Linked DNA regions of Lichenibacterium dinghuense. The protein of the gene in region 1 interacts with the protein of each later gene in a pairwise test. Links are inferred from orthologs where the notes say so. Each region holds a gene or a part of one and is shown in the gene's direction. Other genes may lie near its edges. The genes, in order: L7N97_RS27105 and L7N97_RS01630.

Region 1 (12,077 bases):
TCCGCACCGCAACGACCGGCGCGCGGCGTCGGACAGAAAGGGCCCGCGATGACCGCACCGGACCTGCCCTTCTTCCAGACCGACCTTTTCGTGCCCGTCTACAGGCCGATGCGCCGGGGCGCCTGGGATCTCCGGATCGTGGAGGCCGTGCTCTGCCCCGGATACTGGTCTCCGCCGAGCCTCGTGCGGGGCATGGCCGCCCTCATGCGCGGCGGGAAAACGTGGATGTCGACCACGCCGCTCGAGATCGAGAGCCAGGAGATCGGCGTCCGCCACGCTCGCGGCCACGTCCTTATCTTCGGGCTCGGGATGGGTTGGGCCGCGGCCGCCTGCGCGCTCCGACCGGAGGTGACCGCCGTGACCGTGGTCGAGCGCGACGAGGACGTGCTGGACCTGCATCGCGACCTCGCCGTCTTCGCACAGCTTCCGGACCACGCCCGCGACAAGGTCCGGATCGAGCACGGCGACGCCTATGCGTGGACGGCCCGCGCGCGCGTGGACCTGCTGATGCCCGATATATGGCTGCCGTTGGTGTCGGACGGGCGCGTCGAAGAGGTCCGACGCATGCAGGCCAACGTGCGAGCCGACGCCGTCTATTTCTGGGGACAGGAATTGGAGATCGCCCGGCACGCCGCCGCGGCCAGGCGGGACATCGATCCCCGCGGCGTCTCGGACATGGCGGAAGCGATGGAGCTTCCGCTCCTCGGTCCCGTCCTCCCGGACTACGCTCGACGCGTCGAAGCGGTCGCGCGGCGGTGGATGCGCGGGCGGTGGCTGCCCGGAACCGTGCCACCGTTCTGAACGATGGTCGGATCTGCCCCGCGGATCGGTGGAGTTGCCGTCGTGCGCCCGATGATTATGATGTGAGCAGTTCTTCGATTGGCGCGCGAAGCGGCACCGCCTCCCGCGGTCGCGGGCGCGCCGGGTGCCGGACCACGATGACATCACCCGCCGACGCGGCCGCCGATCGAACGATCGCGGGGCACGATGGAGCGCCGATCCGCCTCGGGCCGCGCACGCTGAGCGGCCGCGCGCTCCTGGCGCCGATGGCCGGCGTCACCGATCTCGGCATGCGCCGCGCCGCACAGCGCTTCGGCGCGTCCCTCACCGTGTCCGAGATGGTGGTCGGGGATCATCTGGCGCGCGGGGAGGCGGCGAGCCTCGCGCGGGCCGCCGGCGCCGGGCTCGACCCCCACGTGGTGCAGATCGCGGGCTGTCGCGCCGAGGCGCTGGCCGAGGGCGCCCGCGCCGCGGCGGAAGGGGGCGCCGTAGCGGTCGACATCAACATGGGCTGCCCCGCCAAGAAGGTGACGGGCGGCCTCGCCGGCTCCGCGCTGATGCGGGACCTCGACGCCGCCGTGGAGTTGATCCGCGCGACGGTGGCCGCGGTGACGGTGCCGGTCACCGTCAAGATGCGGCTCGGCTGGGACGACGCGGCCCGCAACGCGCCGGAGCTCGCGCGCCGGGCCGAGGCCGAGGGCGTCGCGCTCGTCACCGTTCACGGCCGCACGCGCCAGCAGTTCTACAAGGGCCGAGCCGACTGGGCCGCGGTGGCGGCCGTCAAGCGCGCCGTGTCGATCCCCGTGGTGGTCAACGGCGACTGCGCCTCCGTGGCCGACGCGCGCGCCATGCTGCGCGCGTCGGGCGCCGACGCCGTGATGGTCGGCCGGGCTGCGGTCGGGCGCCCCTGGCTCGTCGGCGAGATCGCGGCGGCGCTGCGCGGCGAGGCCTGGACGATGCCGTGCCTCGTCGATCGACGCGACGCGGCGCTGGAGCACTTCGATGCGCTCGTCGCGTGTTTCGGCCCCGAGAACGGCAACCGGCACGCCCGCAAGCACCTCGTCGCCTACGCGGAGCACCGCGCGGCCGAGCTGCGGGGCGACCCCGGCGCGGCGGCCGCCTGCGGGACGCTGCGGGCCGCGATGGCGACCAGCGGCGACCACCGGGCGACGCGCCGTATGCTGGCCGAGCTGTTCGACCTGAATGCCGACCTGGACATCGCCGCATGACCACGCCCGAACCGAGGTCGCCGGATCCCCGCGCCCACGGCGGCTTTGCCCAGGCCGGCGACGTGCTGAACCTCCTGCCGCACGCCGTGCTGACGGTCGAGGCCGACGGCGCCATCGTCGAGGCCAACGCGGCCGCCGAATCCTTCTTCGACATGAGCCGCGCGGTGCTCAGGCGCCACCGCCTCGGCGACGTCGTGCCCTTCGCGTCGCCGCTGCTGGCGCTGCTCGACCAGGCGGTGAAGCGCGGCGCGGCGCTGAACGAATACCAGGTCGACCTCGGCAACCCCAAGCTCGGCCCCGACCGCGTGGTCGACATCCACGTCAGCCCGATGGGGGAGCCGCGCGGCCGCGTGATGATCCTGCTGCAGGAACGGTCGATTGCCGCAAAATTCGACAGGCAGCTGACCCATCGAGGAGCAGCGCGCTCGGTTTCTGCCCTTGCGGCCATGCTGGCTCACGAGATCAAGAACCCGCTGTCCGGCATCCGCGGCGCGGCCCAGCTCCTGGAAACCGCGGTGGGCGACGAGGACCGCGCGCTGACGAGCCTCATCTGTGAGGAGACCGACCGCATCGTGAAGCTGGTCGACCGCATGGAGGCCTTCTCAGACCTCCGGCCCATCGAGCGCGAGAGCGTCAACATCCACGCCGTGCTCGACCACGTGAAGCGCGTGGCGCAGGCCGGCTTCGCGCGCCACATCCGCTTCGCCGAAACCTACGATCCGTCGCTGCCGCCGGTCTTCGGCAACCGCGACCAGCTGGTCCAGGTGTTCCTCAACCTCGTCAAGAACGCCGCCGAGGCCCTCGGCCCCGACACGATCGACGGCACGATCGAGCTGACCACGGCCTTCCGGCCCGGGGTGCGGCTGCGCACGCCGGGGTCGCCGACGCCGGTCAGCCTTCCACTCGAGTTCTGCGTGCGGGACAACGGCCCCGGCGTGCCGTCCGACATCGCCGCGCATCTGTTCGACCCCTTCGTGACGACGAAATCGTCCGGAACTGGCCTTGGACTTGCACTGGTGGCCAAGGTGATCGGCGACCACGGCGGGACCGTGGAATGCGAGTCCTATCCGCGCCGCACGACCTTCCGCGTCCTCCTGCCCATGTTCGCCGCGCGCGACGGACGGGGTGGCGGCGAAGCGTGAGCTCGCGGCGCACAGCGTAAAGGGAAGTACCGGCGATGAACGGCCATATCCTCGTCGCCGACGACGACACAGCGATCCGCACCGTGGTGAGCCAGGCCCTGTCGCGGGCCGGCTACGACGTCCGCACCACCGGCACGGCGGCCTCGCTGTGGCGCTGGGTGCAGGCGGGCGACGGCGACCTCGTGATCACCGACGTCGTCATGCCCGACGAGAACGCCTTCGAGCTGCTGCCGCGCATCAAGAAGCTGCGGCCCGACCTGCCCATCATCGTGATGAGCGCGCAGAACACCTTCATGACGGCCATCAAGGCCTCGGAGCGCGGCGCCTACGACTACCTGCCGAAGCCCTTCGACCTGAAGGAGCTGGTGGCGATCGTCGGCCGAGCCATGGCGGAACCGCGCCAGAAGGACACGCCGCAGGGCGAGGAACTCGACGCGATGCCCCTGATCGGCCGCTCGCCGGCCATGCAGGAGATCTACCGCACGCTGGCGCGTCTGATGCAGACCGACCTCACCGTGATGATCTCCGGCGAGTCCGGCACCGGCAAGGAGCTGGTCGCCCGCGCGCTGCACGACTACGGCAAGCGCAAGAGCGGCCCCTTCGTGGCCATCAACATGGCCGCCATCCCGCGCGACCTCATCGAATCCGAGCTGTTCGGCCACGAGAAAGGGGCCTTCACGGGCGCCAACACGCGCTCGGCCGGGCGCTTCGAGCAGGCTGAGGGCGGCACGCTGTTCCTCGACGAGATCGGCGACATGCCGATGGAAGCGCAGACGCGGCTCCTGCGCGTGCTCCAGCAGGCCGAATACACCACGGTCGGGGGCCGCACGCCGATCAAGACGAACGTCCGTATCGTCGCCGCCACCAACAAGGACCTGCGCGTCACCATCCAGCAGGGCCTGTTCCGCGAGGACCTGTTCTTCCGGCTCAACGTCGTGCCGATCCGGCTTCCTCCCTTGCGCGAGCGCGCCGAGGACATTCCGCACCTCGCGCGGCACTTCTTCACCGCCGCGGCCGCCGAGGGGCTGCCTTTGAAGCACATGGACACCGGCGCCCACGATCGCCTGAAGCGCTATCGCTGGCCCGGCAACGTGCGCGAGCTCGAAAACCTCGTGCGGCGCCTCGCGGCCCTCTACCCGCAGGAGGTCATCACCGCGCCGCTGGTCGAGGCGGAGCTGGGCCTCAACCGGCCGAACCAGACCATGGCGCCGACCTCCGAGATCGCGGCCGGTCCGCTCGGCGGCAACATGGAGGCGCCGGGCGGCGCGGACGAGGGAGGGCTGATGGGCGCGGTCGAGCGCCACCTCGCCGACCTCTTCGCCAAGCACGGCGAGGACCTGCCCCCGCCCGGACTCTATCACCGCGTCCTGCGCGAGCTCGAGGTGCCGCTGGTGTCCGCCGCCCTGGCGGCCACGCGCGGCAACCAGATCAAGGCGGCCGAGATGCTGGGTCTCAACCGCAACACCCTGCGCAAGAAGGTCCGCGAACTCGACATCAAGCTCATGCGCCTGCCGCGCTGAACCCCGTCCCGATCCGCCTGGGCCCTCGCGCCCTGAATTCGCTGCAATCCGGCAACAGTGCTGTATAAATGCAACGGGCCTCGGCCCGGCACGGCAGCGCGGCGGGGACGGGCGGCGAGAGCGCTCGGCACGGCCGATCGATGGATGGACGCGCTTGACGGAATCGACGGGCAGGGACGGCCTCGACCACGCGTCGATCAAGCGGGATGACAGGCGGTTCAACCTGCGCATCGCGCCCATCGTGGTGGCCCTCTCGCTCGTGGCGGCGCTCGCGAGCTTCGCGGTCTTCACGAGCTACACCTCCACCATCCCGACCGATCCCCCGAAGGGGCCGGTGGTGCTCGACGTCTTCGTGGCGGACGGGCTGATCGCCCTCGTGCTCTGCGCCCTGGTGGCGCGGGAAGCTTGGAAGCTGCTCGCGGCTTGGCGGGCCAAGCAGGCGGGCGCGCGGCTGCACGCCTACATCGTGGGCCTGTTCACCATCACGGCGCTCGTCCCGGGCGTCATCATGGCCATCGTCGGGGGTGTGGCGCTGGAGCGGGGCCTCTACCCCGGGTTCATGGATCAGGTCGGCAGCTTCATCGGCGAGACCACGAACGCCGGGAAGCTGATCCGCTCCAAGCAGTGCGACTCGCTGCAGCGCGACGCGGATCTCGCGGCGCTCGACCTCGCCCGCGCGCGGGTCGGCTACGGCAACCGCAGCTTCTTCCAAAACTTTTTCGACTCGCGCGTCCAGTCGCTCGGCTTCACCACGGCCGTGATCATGGCGCCGAGCGGGACCGTGGTCGAGAAGGTCGACACCGGCAAGCCGCCCCAAGTGGTCATACCGAACGCGGAGGTGCTCGAAGGCGTCCGCCGCGGCGAGCAGATCTGCTACCATGTCGACAACGCCCGCACCTTCGTGGCTCTGCGCTACCTGCCGAGCTTCGACAACGGCTTCCTCTACGTCGCGCGGCCGCTCGACCCCTTCACCATCGGCTTCCAGCAGCACGCCGAGGAGATCACCCGCGCCTTCGCGACCTTCGACAACTACCGGCAGTCGATCCAGTTCGCCTTCATCGTCATGTTCGGCCTGCTCGCCGCCATCATGCTGCTGTCGGCGATCTGGCTCGGGCTGTCCTTCGCCAACCTGCTGGTGGCGCCGATCCGCCGCCTCATCGACGCGACCGACCAGGTGTCCTCCGGCAACCTCTACGTCCAGGTGCCGATCCGCCGCTCGGAAGGCGACCTCGCGCGGCTCGGCGAAACCTTCAACAAGATGATCGCTGACCTGCGGCTCCAGCAGAACCGGCTGATCGCGGCGCGCGAAACCATCGACGCGCGCCGCCTCTTCACCGAGGCGGTGCTGTCCGGCGTGCCGGCGGCCGTGATCGGCATCGACGCCAGGGGCGACATGACGGTGCTGAACGCTTCCGCGCAGAAGCTCGTCGAAACCGCAGGCACGCCCGCGGTGGGCCGGGCGCTCGGCGAGGCGGTGCCGGAGCTCGGCCCGATCCTCGCGGAGCGCGGCGGCCGCCCCCGCCTCCAGCAGGGACAGGTGACGCTGACCCGCGCGGGCCGGGAGCGGACCTTCAACGTGCGCGTGGCCAGCGAGCTGTCCGGGAAAGCCGAGCGCAACTCCGTGGTCACGCTCGACGACATCACCGACCTCGTGTCAGCCCAGCGGACCTCGGCCTGGGCCGACGTTGCGCGCCGCATCGCCCACGAGATCAAGAACCCGCTGACGCCGATCCAGCTCTCCGCCGAGCGGCTGAAGCGGCGCTACAGCAAGGTCATCACCGAGGGCCGCGACGTCTTCGACCAGTGCACCGACACGATCATCCGCCAGGTCGACGACATGAAGCGGATGGTGGACGAGTTCTCGTCCTTCGCCCGCATGCCAAAGGCCCTGCTGGCCGAGGACGACCTCGCCAAATGCCTCGGGCAGGTGGCCTTCCTGATGCGCGTCGGCAACCCGGAGGTCGTGCTCGACGAGGACCTGCCCTCGGCGCCGCTGATCGCCCGCTTCGACCGTCGGCTCCTCAGCCAGGCCCTGACCAACATCGTCAAGAACGCGACCGAGGGCGTGGCCGCCCACATGGCGACCCTGCCGCCCGAGGACCGGGAGCAGGGCCGGATCGCCGTGTCGCTCCACCGCGCGCCCGACGGGCAGGCCGTCATCGACGTGGTCGACAACGGCAAGGGCTTCCCGACCGAGAACCGCCAGCGCCTGCTGGAGCCCTATATGACCACGCGGGCCGAGGGCACCGGGCTCGGCCTCGCCATCGTGGCCAAGATCCTGGAAGATCACGGCGGCGGCATCGAACTGCTCGACGCGCCCGGCGGCCGCGGCGCCCGGGTGCGGATGCATTTCCCCATCGACGCGCCGGCCCGCGCCGACGCCACCACCGGCGTCGACGCGGCGCCGGGCCCCCTCACCGAGAAAGCCTGACCCGCCATGGCCACGGATATCCTCATCGTCGACGACGAAGCCGACATCCGCGACATCGTTTCCGGCATCCTGTCGGACGAGGGCCACGGCACGCGCGTCGCCAAGGACGCCGACGACGCCCTGGCCCTGCTCGCGGCGCGGCGGCCCCACCTGATGTTCCTGGACATCTGGCTGCAGGGCTCGCGTCTCGACGGGCTGCAGCTGCTGGAGATCATCAAGGAGCAGCACCCGACGCTGCCGGTGGTGATGATCTCGGGCCACGGCAACATCGAGACGGCCGTCTCCGCGATCAAGATGGGCGCCTACGACTTCATCGAGAAGCCCTTCAAGGCCGACCGGCTGGTTCTGGTGGCCGAGCGGGCGCTCGAAACGTCGCGGCTGAGGCGCGAGAACGTCGAGCTGAAGACGCGCTCGCTCACGACGGACCGCGTGGTGGGCCGCTCGACCAGCGCCAACCAGCTCCGCCAGGTGATCGACAAGGTCGGGCCGGCCAACTCCCGCGTGCTGATCGCGGGCGCGCCCGGCACCGGCAAGGAGCTGGCAGCCCGCATGGTGCACGCCGGGTCCAGCCGCGCGGCCTCCCCCTTCGTGGTCATCAACGCCGCCACCATGCTGCCCGAGGCCATGGAGACGGAGCTGTTCGGCGTCGAAGGGGCGGACGGGCGCGGCCGCAAGGTCGGCGCGCTGGAGGAGGCGCACGGCGGCACGCTCTTCATCGACGAGGTCGCGGACATGCCCCGCGAAACCCAGAGCCGCATCCTGCGCGTCCTGGTGGACCAGAACTTCCAGCGCGTCGGCGGCACGGCGCGCGTCCACGTCGACGTCCGCATCATCTCCTCGACCGCCCGCGACCTGCCGGCGCTGATCGCGGAGGGCCACTTCCGCGAGGACCTGTTCCACCGCCTCGCCGTGGTGCCGGTGCGGGTGCCGGCGCTGTCGGAGCGCCGCGACGACATCCCCGAGCTCGTCGCCTTCTTCATGGATCAGGTGTCGGCCAACACCGGGCTGCCCAAGCGCCGGATCGGGGCGGACGCCATGGCAGTGCTGCAGTCGCACGACTGGCCCGGCAACATCCGGCAGCTCCGCAACAACGTCGAGCGGCTGATGATCTTGGCGACCGGAGACCCCGAGGCCGAGATCACCGCCGACATGCTCCCCTCCGAGATCGGCGCGCTGGTGCCGGCGACGCCCAACGGGGCAGGGGGCGAGAAGCTGATGAGCCTGCCGCTGCGCGAAGCCCGCGAGGTGTTCGAGCGCGAGTACCTCGTCGCCCAGATCAGCCGCTTCGGCGGCAACATCTCGCGCACGGCCGAGTTCATCGGCATGGAGCGCTCGGCCCTGCATCGGAAGCTGAAGTCCCTCGCCATCGACTGATCCGGGGGACGCGAGGGAAATCCCGCTTGCGACTTCTGCTTGTTCCTGCCTCTAATGCGGCGGGATGCAGGCGGCCCGGCGACGGATCGGGCGGCCCGCGCGGCGCGCCCTCGGGGCGACGGGGCGCGGGCGCGACCTCACCCGCGGGAACGCCCGGACGACGCCTTGACGGGCCGAGGACGGATCCGTCGCGCGGGGGCGAGGCCGCGGCATCGAGACCGCGAACAAGCGGCGACGAGCAGTGGACAGGACCATGGCGGCTGAACGAACACAGAACCTGCAGGACACGTTCCTCAACTACGTGCGCAAGAACAAGGTCCCCCTCACCATCTTCCTGGTCAACGGGGTCAAGCTGCAGGGTGTGGTGACGTGGTTCGACAATTTCTGCGTCCTCCTGCGCCGGGACGGCCACTCGCAACTGGTCTACAAACACGCCATATCGACCGTGATGCCGGGACAGCCCATCCAGATGTTCGAGTCGCCCGAGGACGTGCCGGCCGCCGCGGCCGCCGCCGCCCCGGCCGCCGAACGCCTGCGGTGAGCGCGGTCCCCGGCGGCATCGGACGAGCCATCGGGACACGCGATTGAAGTCGAAACACGGGGACGACGGCACGGACGCCGTCGAGAAGACCGCCGCCGAGGCCACCCGCACGCTGGTGGTCGGGCCCTACCCGACCGGGCGGGGCTCTGCCGCGCGCGAGGCGCGCTCGCCCGAGGCGCGCATCGGCGAGGCCGTGGCGCTCGGCGACGCCATCGACCTCGACGTCCGCCGCGACGTCATCGTCAACCTCGGAGCCGTGCGGCCCTCGACCTACCTCGGCAAGGGCAAGGTCGAGGAACTCGCGGAGGTCTGCGAGGAACTGGAGATCGGTCTCGTGGTGATGGACTGCGCCCTGTCGCCGGTCCAGCAGCGCAACCTCGAGAAGGCGTTCGGCACCAAGGTGATCGACCGCACCGGCCTGATCCTGGAGATCTTCGGTCGGCGCGCGCGCACCAAGGAGGGGACGCTACAGGTGGAACTGGCCCACCTCGCCTACCAAAAGTCCCGCCTCGTGCGATCCTGGACACACCTGGAGCGCCAGCGCGGCGGCTTCGGCTTCCTCGGCGGGCCCGGCGAGACGCAGATCGAGACCGACCGCCGCCTGATCGAGGAGCGGATGGCGCGGATCGAGCGGGACCTCGACCACGTGAAGCAGACCCGCGCGACCAACCGGAAGACGCGCGTCGACGTGCCGTTCCCGACCGTGGCGCTGGTCGGCTACACCAACGCCGGCAAGTCCACGCTCTTCAATCGTCTGACCAAGGCCGCCGTGCTGGCCGACGACATGGTCTTCGCCACCCTGGACCCGACGCTGCGCGTCGTGCGGTTGCCGCACCGGGGCAAGGTGATCCTGTCCGACACGGTGGGCTTCATTTCCGATCTCCCGACCATGCTGGTCTCCGCCTTTCGGGCGACGCTGGAGGAGGTCGTGTCGGCCGACGTGATCCTGCACGTGCGCGACGTCGCCCACGAGGACACGCAGGCGCAGAGCGCCGACGTGCTGGCGATCCTGCGCGAGCTCGGCGTCGACGCCGAAGACCGCGAGCGCGTGGTCGAGGTGTGGAACAAGGCCGACCTGCTCGACGAGGACCGGCTCGCCGCGACGCTCGACGCTGCCGCGCACAAGCGTGCGGACGAGCGGCCCGCGGTGGTGTCGGCCCTGACGGGGCAGGGGGTCGACGACCTCCTCGCCACGGTGGAGCGTCGGCTCGCCACCCACGCGACCTCGCTCCACGTCGATCTCGACCCGAGCGACGGGCGCGGCCTGAACTGGCTCTACGAGACCACCGAGATCCTGGCCCGGCAGGACGGCGAGGACGGCACGATCCACCTCACGGTCCGCGTGGCGCCGGAGCGCATGGAGCGGGTGCAGAACCGCTTCCCTCAGGCCGAGCGCGTCCCGGCCGAGACGCACTGAGGCGGGTTGCCCAAGCCCGTCGGGGGCAGGGCGAAGCCCTCGAGGGCAGCTCTCGCGCCTCCTCCAAATACGACAGAGTGCGGACTACCGAGAATCCAGGCCGGAGCGGCGGCGCCGAAGGGCGCCCTGCCCTGGACCTGTTCAGGCCTGCCGTTCCAGCGCTTTCGCCTCGGTCCACAGCGCCTCCATGGCGTCGAGGTCGGCCTCCTGCAGGCTCGACCCGCGCGAGGCCAGTGACCGCTCGATGTGGCCGAAGCGCCGCTCGAACTTGCGATTCGCGCCGTGCAGCGCGACTTCGGGGTCGACGCCCGCGTGCCGCGCGAGGTTGGCCACGGCGAAGAGCAGGTCGCCGATCTCGTCCGCGACGGCCGTGCGGTCGCCGAGCGCGGCTTCGACCTCGTCGGCCTCCTCGCGGATCTTCTCGAGCACCGCGCGGGTGTCGTTCCAATCGAAGCCGACCGTGCCGGCGACGCGCTGGAGCTTCACGGCGCGGGGCAGGGGGGCGATGCCGGTCCCGACGCGGCTCAGCAGCCCCGGTGCGCCCTGCCCCGGTCCAGCGCGGCACTCGCGCTCGGCCTTCTCCTCGGCCTTGATCCGGCCCCAGGCGGCCTTCACCTCGGCGGGCGTGAGGTCGCGCCGGTCGCCGAAGATGTGCGGGTGACGGCGCACCAGCTTGGCCGTGATGGCCTCGACGACGCCGCCGAAGTCGAAGCTGCCTTCCTCCTCGGCGATGCGGGCCTGGAACACGACCTGGAGCAACAGGTCGCCCAGTTCCTCGCGCAAGTCCTCGCGGTCGCCGCGCTCGACGGCGTCCGCCACCTCGTAGGCTTCCTCGACGGCGTAGGGCGCCACGCTAGCGAAGCTCTGCGCCAAGTCCCAGGAGCAACCCGTCTCCGGGTGGCGCAGCGCCGCCATGATCTCGATCAGGCGGGCTATGTCGCGGGACGGCGTCATGGGCACTCTCGTTCACACGCGAAAATGCCCGCGGAGGCGATCCGCGGGCATCGGATGTCAGGATCGGCTCCCGAGGACGCCGGATCGGCTCAGTCGGCCGAGATCGAAAGGGCTTCGCGGCCCTTCGGGGTGTCGACGACGCGCATCGAGACGGGCTGGCCCTCCGCGAGGTGGGACAGGCCGGCCGGGCCGAGGATGGAGATGTGGACGAAGATGTCCTTGCCGCCATCGTTGCTCGACACGAAGCCGAAGCCCTTGGTGTCGTCGAACCACTTCACCTTGCCGGACACCGACACCGCGGTCGACGGATCGGGGGCGCGGCGGGCGGGGCGCGGGCTGTCGAACGAGCGCTGCGGCGCGCGCTCCTGGGCACCCGTCGTGTCGACCTCGACGACGCGGGTCACCTGGGCACCCTTGGCGCCGTTGCCGACCAGGACCTTGAGCTTGGCGCCCGGGGGCACCGTCTCGTAGCCGGCCGACTGGATCGCGCCGATGTGAAGGAAGGCGTCGCCCTGGCCGTTCTGCAGCTCGACGAAGCCGAAGCCCTTGTCGGCCTTGAACCACTTGACGACGGCATCGACGGTGGGACCGGCCGGGGGGGCGGACATCATGTCACCGCCGCCGCCGCCGAAGCCGCTCGGGGCGCCGCTGCCGAAGGGGCGCGAAGGCGGCCGCGACGGGCGGGACTC
Region 2 (11,746 bases), 5.3 Mb from region 1 along the record:
GGGCTCGAAGATGTGGGCGCGCCCGTAGAAGCTGTTGCCGGCGAGCCAGATCATCTCCTTCTTGCTCACCGTGAGCGAGCGGGCGTGGTCGAGCTGGTCGCGCAGCTCCACGACGTCGATCTCGTCCGCCACCCGCACCCTGTGGGAGCGGTTGACCAGGGAGAAGGTCACCGGCTGGTCGCGGTAGAGACCCCAGATCATCTGGAGCATCAGCAGCTTGTAGAAGTCCGTGTCCAGCAGGCTGCGGACGATCGGGTCGAGCTTCCAGGTGTGGTTGTAGACGCGCTTGGCGAGGTCGGTCGTCGGCATGGCGGAACCCCCTCGGCGCTGCGGCGTCTCGGTCCGCATGCGACAGACTAGCAGGCCACCGCGCGGGCCGCGAGCCGTCCCCGGCCGTAAAGTGCGACGGCGGGATCCCGGTCGGCCGCTTCCCCGAAACGAAGAAAGCCCCGCGCGGGGGCTTTCCGAGGCGTCGCGGGTGCAAGCCGCGTCACTGTACGAGCTGCGGCCCAGCGGAGCGGGCCGCGTCGTTCTCCTGCATGATGCCGAGGCGGCGGGCCACCTCGGTGTAGGCCTCGACGAGGCCGCCGAGGTCGCGGCGGAAGCGGTCCTTGTCCATCTTGTCGCTCGACTTCACGTCCCACAGCCGGCACGAGTCGGGCGAGATCTCGTCTGCCACGACGATCCGCATCAGGTCGCCCTCCCACAGGCGCCCGGTCTCCATCTTGAAGTCGACGAGGCGGATGCCGACGCCCAGGAACAGGCCGGACAGGAAGTCGTTGACCCGGATAGCGAGGGCCATGATGTCGTCGATCTCCTGCGGCGACGCCCAGCCGAAGGCGGTGATGTGCTCCTCCGACACCATGGGGTCGTTGAGGCCGTCGTTCTTGTAGTAGAACTCGATGATGGACCGCGGGAGCTGCGTGCCCTCCTCGATGCCGAGGCGCGTCGACAGAGACCCCGCCGCCACGTTGCGCACCACCACCTCGAGCGGGATGATCTCCACCTCCTTGATCAGCTGCTCGCGCATGTTCAGCCGACGGATGAAGTGCGTCGGCACGCCGATGTTGTTCAGGTGCTGAAAGATGTACTCCGAGATCCGGTTGTTGAGGACGCCCTTGCCGTCGATGATCTGGTGCTTCTTGGCGTTGAACGCGGTGGCGTCGTCCTTGAAGTGCTGGATCAGGGTGCCGGGCTCGGGACCCTCGTAGAGGACCTTGGCCTTGCCCTCGTAGATGCGGCGGCGGCGGTTCATTGGCGTCAACCGGGGCTTGAGAAAATCCATGGGTCGGTCGGGCTCCTCACTCACGCTCGCTCGACCGGCTCGCGCGACGTCGTTGCAACATCGAAGCCGCATGCGGCAGGGGGGAATGGAGCGCCCCGTCTGACCGACCCCGCGGCAGCCTAGCGGATCGCACCGTCCCGCACAACGCCGCCCCCGGCGCGCGCCGGGCGGCGCGGCCCGCCGGGGCGCGCTGAAGCGCAAGATTTGGGCAGCGCGCATCCGAGCCGCAAGATGCGCGTTCGGAACGGGCCAGCCGCGCCCCGCGGCCCGGGAGCCTCGCCCCATGACGACCTTCGACGATCGGGAACGCGCCTTCGAAAACCTGTTCGCCCACGACCAGGACCTCGCCTTCCGCGCCCAGGCGCGCCGCAACCGCGAGCTCGGCCTGTGGGCGGCCCACCAGCTCGGGCTCAGCGGCGACGAGGCCGAGGCCTATGCGGGGCGGCTCCTGGCGGTCGCGATCGAGAACGGGGGCGACGACGCCGTCGCGGCCCGGCTCGGCGAGGATCTGAACAAGCACGGGCTCGGGATCAGCGAACACCGGATCCGGCACCGCATGGCCGAACTCCTCGCCGAGTCGGTCGAGCACGTGAAGCGGGACTGAGCGCGGGACGCCGCCGTGGCCCACACGCTCGCCGACCTCGTCGCTGCATTGAACCTCGGTGAGGCCGGGCCGGACCGCTTCGCCGGCCGCAGCCCGGCCGTGGGGCGCCGACGCATCTTCGGCGGCCTCGTCGTCGCGCAGGCGCTGGTGGCCGCGGCCCGCACCGCCGCCGGGCGGCCGCCTCACTCGCTGCACGGCTACTTCATACTGCCGGGCGACCCCGAGGAGCCGATCGACTACGCCGTCGACCGGCTGCGCGACGGCGGCAGCTTCACCACGCGCCGCTGCGTGGCGCGCCAGCACGGCCGCGCGATCTTCGAGATGTCGGCGTCGTTCCACGCGCCGGAGCCCGGCGGGCTGGACCACGCCGCGCCGCGGCCTGACGCGCCGCCGCCCGAAGCGCTGCCCGGCCCGGACGAGCTCCGCGCCCTCGTCGGCCTGCCGCCGGCCGTGCGCGACTATTTCGGCCGCGACAGCTCCGTCGAGCTCCGCCCGGTCGACGCGTCGCGCTTCGCGCGGCGCCCGCCCGGGCCCCACCCGGCCCGGCAGGCCGTCTGGATGCGGGCGGGCGGCCCGCTGCCCGACGATCCCACCCTGCACGCCGCGCTGCTGGCCTACATGTCCGACATGACGCTGCTCGACACGGCGACCTCCGCCCACGGCCGCACCGTCTTCGATCCCGCGATCCAGGCGGCGAGCCTCGACCACGCGGTCTGGTTCCACCGCCCCGTCCGGGCCGATGCGTGGCTGCTCTACGCCGAAGACAGCCCGAGCGCGTCCGGCGCCCTCGGTTTCGCGCGCGGCTCCATCTTCGACCGGTCGGGGGTGCTCGTGGCCTCCACGGCTCAGGAGGGCCTGATCCGGCTCCGCGACCACGACTGACCGGGTCGAGGCTCCTGACGCGCGCAGATTGCCTAATTAACAGGCATTCAGCCTCGATTCCGCCACAAGTGCGCCGGAACGGCCGGCCGCTCCTCGGCCTTTGCCGCGGCTAAACTTTGGCACGGGGCTTGAAAGAGTGCTCGAACGCTGCCGCGCGATCTCGCGCGGCGGATGGTCCCCACGCGAGCCTCGGCCCGAGAGGGTCGGGGCGGGACCGAAGTCCGAGGATCCTGCGATGAAGATTGTCACGGCCATCATCAAACCCTTCAAGCTGGAGGAGGTCCGCGATGCCCTGACGGCCGTCGGCGTGCACGGGCTGACCGTCACGGAGGTCAAGGGCTACGGCCGCCAGAAGGGGCACACCGAGATCTACCGCGGCGCCGAATACGCGGTGAGCTTCCTGCCGAAGCTGAAGATCGAGGTCGCGGTGGCGGCCGAGCTGCTCGACCAGGTCGTGGACGCCATCACGGCGACGGCCCGCACGGGCCAGATCGGCGACGGCAAGATCTTCGTGACGACGCTCGAGCAGGCCGTCCGCATCCGCACGGGCGAGACCGACGCCGACGCCCTCTGACCATCCGTTCGGGCGGGCTCGGCGAGCCTGTCCCCTCCCATCGCCAGTCGAGCATCGACGCCCCCCGCACCGCGGGGGCGCGACCGGCCGTGCCCGCGTGGCCGCGGCGGCGCTCGGCTGACCCACTGCCCACCGGAGTCCATCGATGACGTTCAGTCCCCCGTCGCTCCCCGCGACGCCGCCTTTCCTCAAGTCCGCACGAACGCGAACGGCGCTCGGGCTGGCCGCCGTGTCGCTGCTGGTGATGGCCGGCACCGCCCTGGCGCAGACGCCCGCCCCCGAGGCGGCCACCACGGCCGCCCCGGCGGTCGCCACCGCGACGGCGGCCCTGAAGCCCAACCCGGGCGACACCGCCTGGATGCTGATCTCCTCGGCGCTGGTGCTGATGATGTCGGTGCCGGGCCTCGCGCTGTTCTACGGCGGCCTCGTGCGCTCGAAGAACATGCTGGCGGTGCTCAGCCAGGTGTTCATGATCGTGTCGCTCGTCGGCGTGGTCTGGGTCGTCTACGGCTACTCGCTCGCCTTCGGCGACGGCGGCGCCTGGCAGGGCTACATCGGCGGCCTCAACAAGGTGTTCCTGAAGGGCATCGACGCGACCTCCACGGTCGGCACCTTCTCGCCCCAGACGGTCATCCCGGAATACGCCTACATGGTGTTCCAGATGACCTTCGCGATGATCACCCCGGCGCTGATCGTCGGCGCCTTCGCGGACCGCATGAAGTTCTCGGCCGTCATGCTGTTCATGTTCCTGTGGGTGTCGATCATCTACTTCCCGGTGGCGCACTGGGTGTGGGCGACCGCCGCTCCGGACGACATCATCAAGGCCGCCAAGGCGCTCGCCGCCGCGACCGACGACGCCGCCAAGAAGGCCGCCCAGGCGAACCTCGACGCCGTGACGGCCGGCGCGGGCTGGCTCGCCCAGGCCGGCGCGCTCGACTTCGCCGGCGGCACGGTGGTGCACATCAACGCCGGCATCGCGGGCTTCGTGGGCTGCGTGCTGATCGGCAAGCGCATCGGCTACCCCCGCGAGCCCATGCCGCCGCACTCGCTCACCATGACGATGATCGGCGCCTCGCTGCTGTGGGTCGGCTGGTTCGGCTTCAACGCCGGCTCCAACCTCGAAGCCAACGGCACGACGGCCCTCGCCTTCGTCAACACCATGGTGGCCACCGCCGCGGCCGTGCTGTCCTGGCTGTTCACCGAATGGGCCATCAAGGGCAAGCCGTCGCTGCTCGGCATGGCGTCGGGCGCCGTCGCGGGCCTCGTCGCCGTCACCCCGGCCTCGGGCTACGCCGGCCCCATGGGCTCGGTCGTGCTCGGCCTGCTGGTCAGCCCGCTGTGCTGGTTCTTCGTCGCCGTCGTGAAGGAGAAGTTCCACTACGACGACGCGCTCGACGTGTTCGGCGTGCACTGCATCGGCGGCATCTTCGGCGCCATCATGACGGGCATCCTGGTCGCCCCCTCGCTCGGCGGCGTCGGCATCACCGACTATACCAACCTCAAGGACATGACCGGCACCTACGACATGGGCCAGCAGGTGCTGATCCAGCTCAAGGCCGTCATCTCCACGCTGGTGTGGTCGGGCGCCGGGTCGGCCATCCTGTACTGGATCGTCGACATGGTCATCGGCCTGCGCGTGTCGCCCGAAAAGGAGCGCGAGGGTCTCGACATCGCCGAGCACAGCGAGCGCGCCTACAACTACTGATCCGACTCCGGTCGCGATCTGGCGGGGAAGCGGTCCTTCGGGGCCGCTTTTTCGTTTTCGGCGGGCCCGCCGGCCGTCGGAGAGGGGGCGCCCGGCCCCGCGCTCACGGACCCTTAAGCATATCGACCTAACGTGAGGGTCGGACGGAGCCCCGGGGCTTGCGCGGCGGCCCGAGGGCCACGGGCGCGACGCCGCGCCTCCGCCCGATCCATGGGATCGAACCCGGGCCGCCCGTGCGCATCTCCACGCTTTCGTCCTTCGACATCATGCCGGAGCCCGCGCGCGAGTTCCTGGTGCGGCGCTGCGCCGAAGCCGCCGGCCTCCTGGTGCTCGGCGCCGTCGGAGCCGTCAGCCTGTCGCTGGCCACATGGTCGGTCCACGACCCGAGCTGGAACCACGCCGTGGGCGGCACCGTCCACAACCTCGCCGGGCCCGTCGGCGCCGTCGTGGCCGACCTCGTCATGCAGGTCTTCGGCATCGCCGTGGTGGCCCTGCTGCCGCCCGTCTTCTGCTGGGGGCTGACGCTTCTGTCGCGCCACAGGCTCGACCACGCCCGGCTGCGGCTGATCCTGCTGGCCGCCGGCACCTGCGGCGCGACCGGGCTCGCCTCCTCGCTGCCCGCCACCGACCGCTGGCCGCTCCCGACCGGCCTCGGCGGCATCGTGGGCGACGCCGTCCTGGCGCTGCCGCGCCGCCTCCTCGGCCCCTCCGAGCCCATGCTGATGATCCTGGCGCTGGTCTGCGCCGGGGTGGCGATCCTCGCCCTGACGGCCGCCGCCGGCTTCGGCCTGAAGCCCGCGCCGGGCGAGGTGGACGACGACGCCAGCGCCTACGAGTGGGTGCCGGTGCCGAAGCCGCAGCGCTCCCCCTTCGACGAGGACGCCGACGGCGAGCCCGGCATGGGGCTCGTGTCGCTCGGCGCGGTCCTCCACGCCGGTCTCAGCGCCAGGGCGGCGGTGGGGCGCGCCCTGCGCCGCGGTCGCCCCTCCGAGCCCGTGGCCGTCCCGTCCTGGCTCGAGGCGGGTCCCGTGCCGGCCGGGGCCGCGCCCGCGGGCCGCGTCGAGCCCTCGTTCGACGGGCCCGGCCGCCCGCGCGACGAGAAGGGTCGGCGTGAGCCGTCCTTCGCGCCACCCGCCCGCGACGAGGCCGAGCGCCCCGCGCCCCGCGCGGCCGGCCGCCCCGAGGCCGTCTCGGTCCTGTCCCGCATGGCGGCCGCCGCGGCCCCCCTGCGCGCCGCGGCCCGCCGCCAGCGCGAGTTCCATCCCGGCGGCTACGACCTGCCGAGCCCGGCCATCCTGTCCGAGCCGAAGCGCCTGTCGACCACCGTCGTGTCCGAGGACGCTCTGACCCAGAACGCCCGCCTGCTCGAAAGCGTACTCGAGGACTTCGGCGTCCGCGGCGAGATTATCAACGTGCGCCCCGGCCCCGTGGTCACGCTCTACGAGCTGGAGCCCGCGCCCGGCATCAAGTCGAGCCGCGTGATCGGCCTCGCCGACGACATCGCCCGCTCCATGTCGGCCGTCTCGGCCCGCGTGGCCGTCGTCCAGGGCCGCAACGTCATCGGGATCGAGCTGCCGAACCAGCGCCGGGAAACCGTGTACCTGCGCGAGCTCGTGGGGTCGCCGGACTTCTCGGAATCGAAGTTCAAGCTCGCGGTCGCGCTCGGCAAGACGATCGGCGGCGAGAGCGTCATCGTCGACCTCGCCCGCATGCCGCACCTGCTCGTCGCCGGCACCACCGGCTCGGGCAAGTCGGTCGCCATCAACACCATGATCCTGTCGATCCTGTACCGGCTGAAGCCGGAGGAATGTCGGCTCATCATGATCGACCCGAAGATGCTGGAGCTGAGCGTCTACGACGGCATCCCGCACCTCCTCACCCCCGTCGTCACCGACCCCAAGAAGGCCGTCACGGCGCTGAAGTGGGCGGTGCGCGAGATGGAGGACCGCTACAAGAAAATGTCCAAGGTCGGCGTGCGCAACATCGACGGCTTCAACGCCCGCGTGGCGGAAGCGCTCGCGCGCGACGAGAGCATCACCCGCACGGTGCAGACGGGCTACGACGGGGAAACCGGCGAGGCGGTCTACGAGCGGGAGGAGATGAGCCTGTCGGTCCTCCCCTACATCGTTGTGATCGTGGACGAGATGGCCGACCTGATGATGGTGGCCGGCAAGGACATCGAGGGCGCGATCCAGCGGCTGGCCCAGATGGCGCGCGCGGCCGGCATCCACCTCATCATGGCGACGCAGCGGCCGTCGGTGGACGTCATCACCGGCACCATCAAGGCCAACTTCCCGACGCGCATCTCCTTCCAGGTGACGAGCAAGATCGACTCGCGCACGATCCTGGGAGAGCAGGGCGCCGAGCAGCTGCTCGGCCAGGGCGACATGCTCCACATGGCGGGCGGCGGCCGCATCTCGCGCGTGCACGGCCCCTTCGTGTCCGATGTCGAGGTCGAGGGCGTCGTCGCCCACCTCAAGGCCCAGGGCCGTCCCGACTACCTCGACGCCGTCGTCGAGGAGAGCGACGGGGAGCCCGGGCCGGGCGCCGAGCCCCCCGCGCCGGGCTCGCTCGACGCGGAGGAAGGCGCCGACCTCTACGACCGCGCCGTCGCTGTGGTGCTGCGCGACAAGAAGTGCTCGACCTCCTACATCCAGCGCCGCCTCGCGGTCGGCTACAACAAGGCCGCCTCGCTGGTCGAGCGCATGGAGCGCGAGGGCGTGGTGGCGGCCCCGAACCACGCCGGCAAGCGCGAGGTCCTGGTTGGCGGCGGCGCCGACCGCGAAGCCTTCGACCCGGAGGATCTCTGAGGCGGGCCGGGCCGGGCCTGCCTCCGTTCCGGGCAGCCGAGGCGCCACCGTCTCACAAACGCCACACCGGAACCCTATCGCGCCGACCCATGCCCAGCCGGATTTCCTGCATGAATCGCTCGCTCCCGATCGCGCTCGTGTGTTTCGCCCTGATCGGGGGCCAGGCGTCCGCGGACACGAAGCCGCTCAACCTGCAGTCGGCCAAGGCCGCCAAGCCGGTCGGCAAGCCGGTGCCGCTCGACTCCGACGCGCTGATCGCCAAGGCCAACGCCTATTTCAACGACGACGCGACGATGATCGCCAAGTTCACGCAGATCGGCGGCGACGGCCGCCGCACCGACGGCCAGCTGCTGATCGACCGCCCGGGGCGGATGCGCTTCGCCTATGCCCCGCCGGCGACGCTGGAAGTGGTCGCGGACGGCACGTCCGTCGCCGTGATCGACCGGAAGCTGCACACGCAGGACCTGTATTTCATCGGCCAGACGCCGCTGAAGTTCCTGCTCAAGGATCACGTCGATCTCGCCAGCGACACCAAGATCACCGGCGTATCCGGCGACGGCAACACGGCGTCCATCGACATCGAGGATCACGCCACCTTCGGCGGGACGTCCAAGATCCGGCTGACCTTCGAGCAGCAGCCCTTCGCGCTGAAGCAGTGGACCGTGGTGGACCCGCAGGGCTACGAGACGGTGGTGTCGCTGTCGGACGTCGACCTGCAGACCAAGCCGGACGACAGCCAGTTCAAGATCAACACCGAGCGCATGCTCGACACCCGCAAGTGACGCGGGCGCCGGGCGCCACGGGCGGCCGGCCCGCCGCGCCCGACCACCCGGAACACGCCGTTTGACCCTGACCATCGCGACCTGGAACATCAACTCGGTGCGGCTGCGCATGCCCATCGTGCGCCGCTTCGCCGACCTCGCCCGCCCCGACGTCCTCTGCCTGCAGGAGACCAAGGTGCGGGACGAGGACTTCCCGTTCTCCGACCTGCGCGACCTCGGCTATCGGCACATCGAGATCAGCGGCCAGAAGGGCTATCACGGGGTCGCGATCCTGTCCCGCTACCCGCTGTCCGACGTCGTGCGCGGGCCCTTCTGCCGCGAGGGCCACGCACGCCACATCTCCGCGCGGGTGTCGGTCGGTGCGGGCGTGACGGTGCACAACTTCTACGTCCCCGCGGGCGGGGACGAGCCCGACCCCGCGATCAATCCGAAGTTCGACCACAAGCTTCACTTCCTGGAGCGCATGACCGAGGGGCCGAAGCTGCGCCACCTCCTGCCGGAGCGATCGGTCGTGGTCGGCGACCTCAACATCGCGCCGCTCGAAACCGACGTGTGGAGTCACAAGGCGCTGCTCAAGGTCGTCAGCCACACGCCGGTCGAGGTCGAGGCCTTCGGCCGGGTGCGCGCCGCCGGCGGTTGGGTGGACGCCATGCGGGAGCGCGTGCCGCCGGCCGAGAAGCTCTACACCTGGTGGAGCTATCGCTCGCCCGACTGGGCCGCGGCCGACAAGGGCCGGCGGCTCGACCACGTGTGGCTGAGCCCCGACCTCGGCGGCGAGCTCGGCGCCGTCACGGTCTACAGGCAAGCACGCGGCTGGGACAAGCCGTCCGACCACGTGCCGGTCATGGCGGAGCTGCGGCTCTGAACGCCGCCAGGCGGGCGCCGAGGCGGCTCGCCCAGTAGCGGCGCAGCGCCCCGGCGTTGCCGGGGTGGACGTCGAGCACGCGCATCATCAGCGCCCGGGGCACGGCCACCACGGTGCAGGTCTCGTGCGCCGTGGCGGTCACGGTCTGCACGCCGGGCGCGAACAGCGCCGCCTCGTTCAGCAGCGTCCCGGCCTGCGCCCAGCGCACGGACAGGCTGTCCTCGTGTTCCTCGTCGAGCGCCAGCGTGCCGGCGGCGAGCAGCACGGCGGCTTCGGCCGCCTCGCCGCGCCGGAACAGCACGTGGCCGGCGGGCAGGCGCCGGGTCTCGGCCGAGAAGGCGACCAGCTTCAGGGCTTCGGGGTCGAGGCAGGCGAAGACGGGCAGGCGCCGCAGCCGTCCGATGTCGTCCCCGAGCGCCATGACGCGCCTCACGCCATCAGCCGGTAGCCGCCGGCGTCGGTCACGAGCACGCGGGCGTGGGCCGGGTCGTCCTCGATCTTCTGGCGCAGGCGGTAGATGTGGGTTTCCAGCGTGTGGGTCGTGACGTTGCTGTTGTAGCCCCACACCTCGCGCAGCAGCACGTCGCGGCTCACCACCTGCGGCCCGGCGCGGTACAGGAAGCGCAGGATCGCGGTCTCCTTCTCGGTCAGGCGCAGCCGCGCGCCCCGCTCGGTCGTCAGCAGCTTGGCGCTCGGCTTGAACGTGAAGGTGCCGACCTGCAGCGCCGCGTCCTCGCTGCCGTCGTGCTGGCGCAGGTGGGCGCGGATGCGCGCCAGCAGCACGGCGAAGCGGAAGGGCTTGGACACGCAGTCGTTGGCGCCGGCTTCGAGCGCCGCCACGACCTCGTCCTCCGGCGCCCCCGCGCCGCTCAGCACGATCACGGGGCCGGAGAACCCGTCGGCGCGCAGCGATTTCACGAGGATCAGGCCGTCGCGGTCCGGCAGGGCGCTGGCCAGGATGACGAGGTCCGGCCGGCCCGAGTCCAGCGCCGCCTCGGCTTCGGCGGCCGAGCCGGCGCAATGGGCCGAGAATTCCGCGTGGCCGCCGAGCTGCTCGGTCAGGGTGGCCCGCAGATCGCCGTCGTCGTCGACGATGAGGATCTTGCGGGCATGAGCCATGGGCGCGTCTTTCCGATCGGCGGAGGGGCCCCGCGCTCCGGCTTCCCGGCCGCGGGGAGCCTCCGCCGCGCCTCACGTTGCGCAAAGTCGCGCGGCGGCGCAAGCGCCGCGACGCCGGCCTCGCTCCAATCTCCCCGGATCCGTGCTAATCGCTCCCCGTCGTCCTCCCGCCGAAGCCCCCATGATCCGCCTGTATTTCCGCGTCCTCGGCGCGCTCGGGGCCGAGCGGCGCGTCGCTGCCGTTCTGGTGCTCGCCAATGCCGTGCTGGCCGCGGCGCAGTTCGGCGAGCCCGTCCTGTTCGGCCGCATCATCGACCGCGTCACGGGCTCGGGCGGGGGAGGGTGGGCCGGTGTGCTTCCTCCGCTGATCGCCTGGGGGGCGCTCGGCCTGTTCAACATCCTGTGCGGCGTGTCGCTGGCCTTCAACGCCGACCGCCTCGCCCATCGCCGCCGCCTCGACCTCACGGCGAGCTTCTTCGAGCACGTGCTGCACCTGCCGACGAGCTTCCACGGCGCGAACCATTCCGGGCGGCTGCTCAAGGTCATGCTGGAAGGCGTGAACGGCATGGCGGGGCTGTGGCTGTCCTTCTTCCGGGACAATTGCGCGTCCTTCGTCGCGCTCACGGTGATGATGCCGCTGTCGCTCTTCGTGAACTGGCGGCTCGGGGTCCTGCTGGTGGTGCTCGTCGCCGCCTCCGGCTCGGCCACCCTGCTCGTGCTGCGCCACACCGAGGCCATGCAGACCAGCGTCGAGCGCCACAACAGCGGCCTCGCCGAGCGCGTCGCCGACAGCTTCGCCAACGTGCCCGTGATCCAGAGCTTCACCCGCGTGGCCAACGAGGCGCGCGGCCTGCGCCGCGTCACCGAGGCCGTGCTGGCGGCGCAGATGCCGGTGCTGTCCTGGTGGGCGCTGGCCGCCGTGGCGACGCGGGCGGCCTCGACGCTGACGCTGCTGTCGATCTTCGTGCTGGGCCTCGCGCTGCATTTCCGCGGCCTCGCCACGGTGGGCGAGATCGTGGCCTTCATGAGCCTCGCCGCCGGCATGATCGCCCGGCTCGACCAGCTCGTGTCCTTCTCCAACGCGCTGTTCCTGCAGGTGCCGAAGCTGCGCGACTTCTTC

Evidence for each region.
Region 2: the proteins of L7N97_RS27105 (region 1) and L7N97_RS01630 interact in binary tests that used the Escherichia coli proteins (3 or more experiments, as listed by UniProt). The link is inferred for Lichenibacterium dinghuense from one-to-one orthologs.

The regions. Positions count from the first base shown.
Region 1 is NZ_JAJLMN010000001.1:5,628,172-5,640,248, reverse strand. What follows is about bases 1,079-4,078. They hold L7N97_RS27105 (two-component system sensor histidine kinase NtrB), read left to right. Parts: upstream 1,079-2,005; coding sequence 2,006-3,151; downstream 3,152-4,078. Other genes in these bases: ntrC (nitrogen regulation protein NR(I)), read left to right, coding at 3,187-4,078; dusB (tRNA dihydrouridine synthase DusB), read left to right, coding at 1,079-2,009. Outside these bases: L7N97_RS27115 (hypothetical protein), read left to right, coding at 49-801; more of dusB, read left to right, coding at 939-1,078; more of ntrC, read left to right, coding at 4,079-4,671; L7N97_RS27095 (sensor histidine kinase), read left to right, coding at 4,826-7,102; nitrogen assimilation response regulator NtrX, read left to right, coding at 7,109-8,476; RNA chaperone Hfq, read left to right, coding at 8,730-9,017; GTPase HflX, read left to right, coding at 9,061-10,434; mazG (nucleoside triphosphate pyrophosphohydrolase), read right to left, coding at 10,576-11,388; L7N97_RS27070 (cold-shock protein), read right to left, coding at 11,478-12,077.
Region 2 is NZ_JAJLMN010000001.1:339,852-351,597, reverse strand. Bases 2,007-4,675 are described here. They hold L7N97_RS01630 (P-II family nitrogen regulator), read left to right. Parts: upstream 2,007-3,006; coding sequence 3,007-3,345; downstream 3,346-4,675. Other genes in these bases: L7N97_RS01625 (ammonium transporter), read left to right, coding at 3,590-4,675; L7N97_RS01635 (acyl-CoA thioesterase), read left to right, coding at 2,007-2,771. In the rest of the region: pncB (nicotinate phosphoribosyltransferase), read right to left, coding at 1-309; purC (phosphoribosylaminoimidazolesuccinocarboxamide synthase), read right to left, coding at 491-1,285; L7N97_RS01640 (DUF1476 domain-containing protein), read left to right, coding at 1,569-1,889; more of L7N97_RS01635, read left to right, coding at 1,905-2,006; more of L7N97_RS01625, read left to right, coding at 4,676-5,050; L7N97_RS01620 (DNA translocase FtsK), read left to right, coding at 5,317-7,860; L7N97_RS01615 (LolA family protein), read left to right, coding at 7,971-8,642; L7N97_RS01610 (exodeoxyribonuclease III), read left to right, coding at 8,704-9,507; L7N97_RS01605 (cyclic nucleotide-binding domain-containing protein), read right to left, coding at 9,485-9,928; L7N97_RS01600 (response regulator transcription factor), read right to left, coding at 9,937-10,626; L7N97_RS01595 (glucan ABC transporter ATP-binding protein/ permease), read left to right, coding at 10,808-11,746. UniProt on the Escherichia coli protein: Involved in the regulation of nitrogen metabolism. Regulates the activity of its targets by protein-protein interaction in response to the nitrogen status of the cell.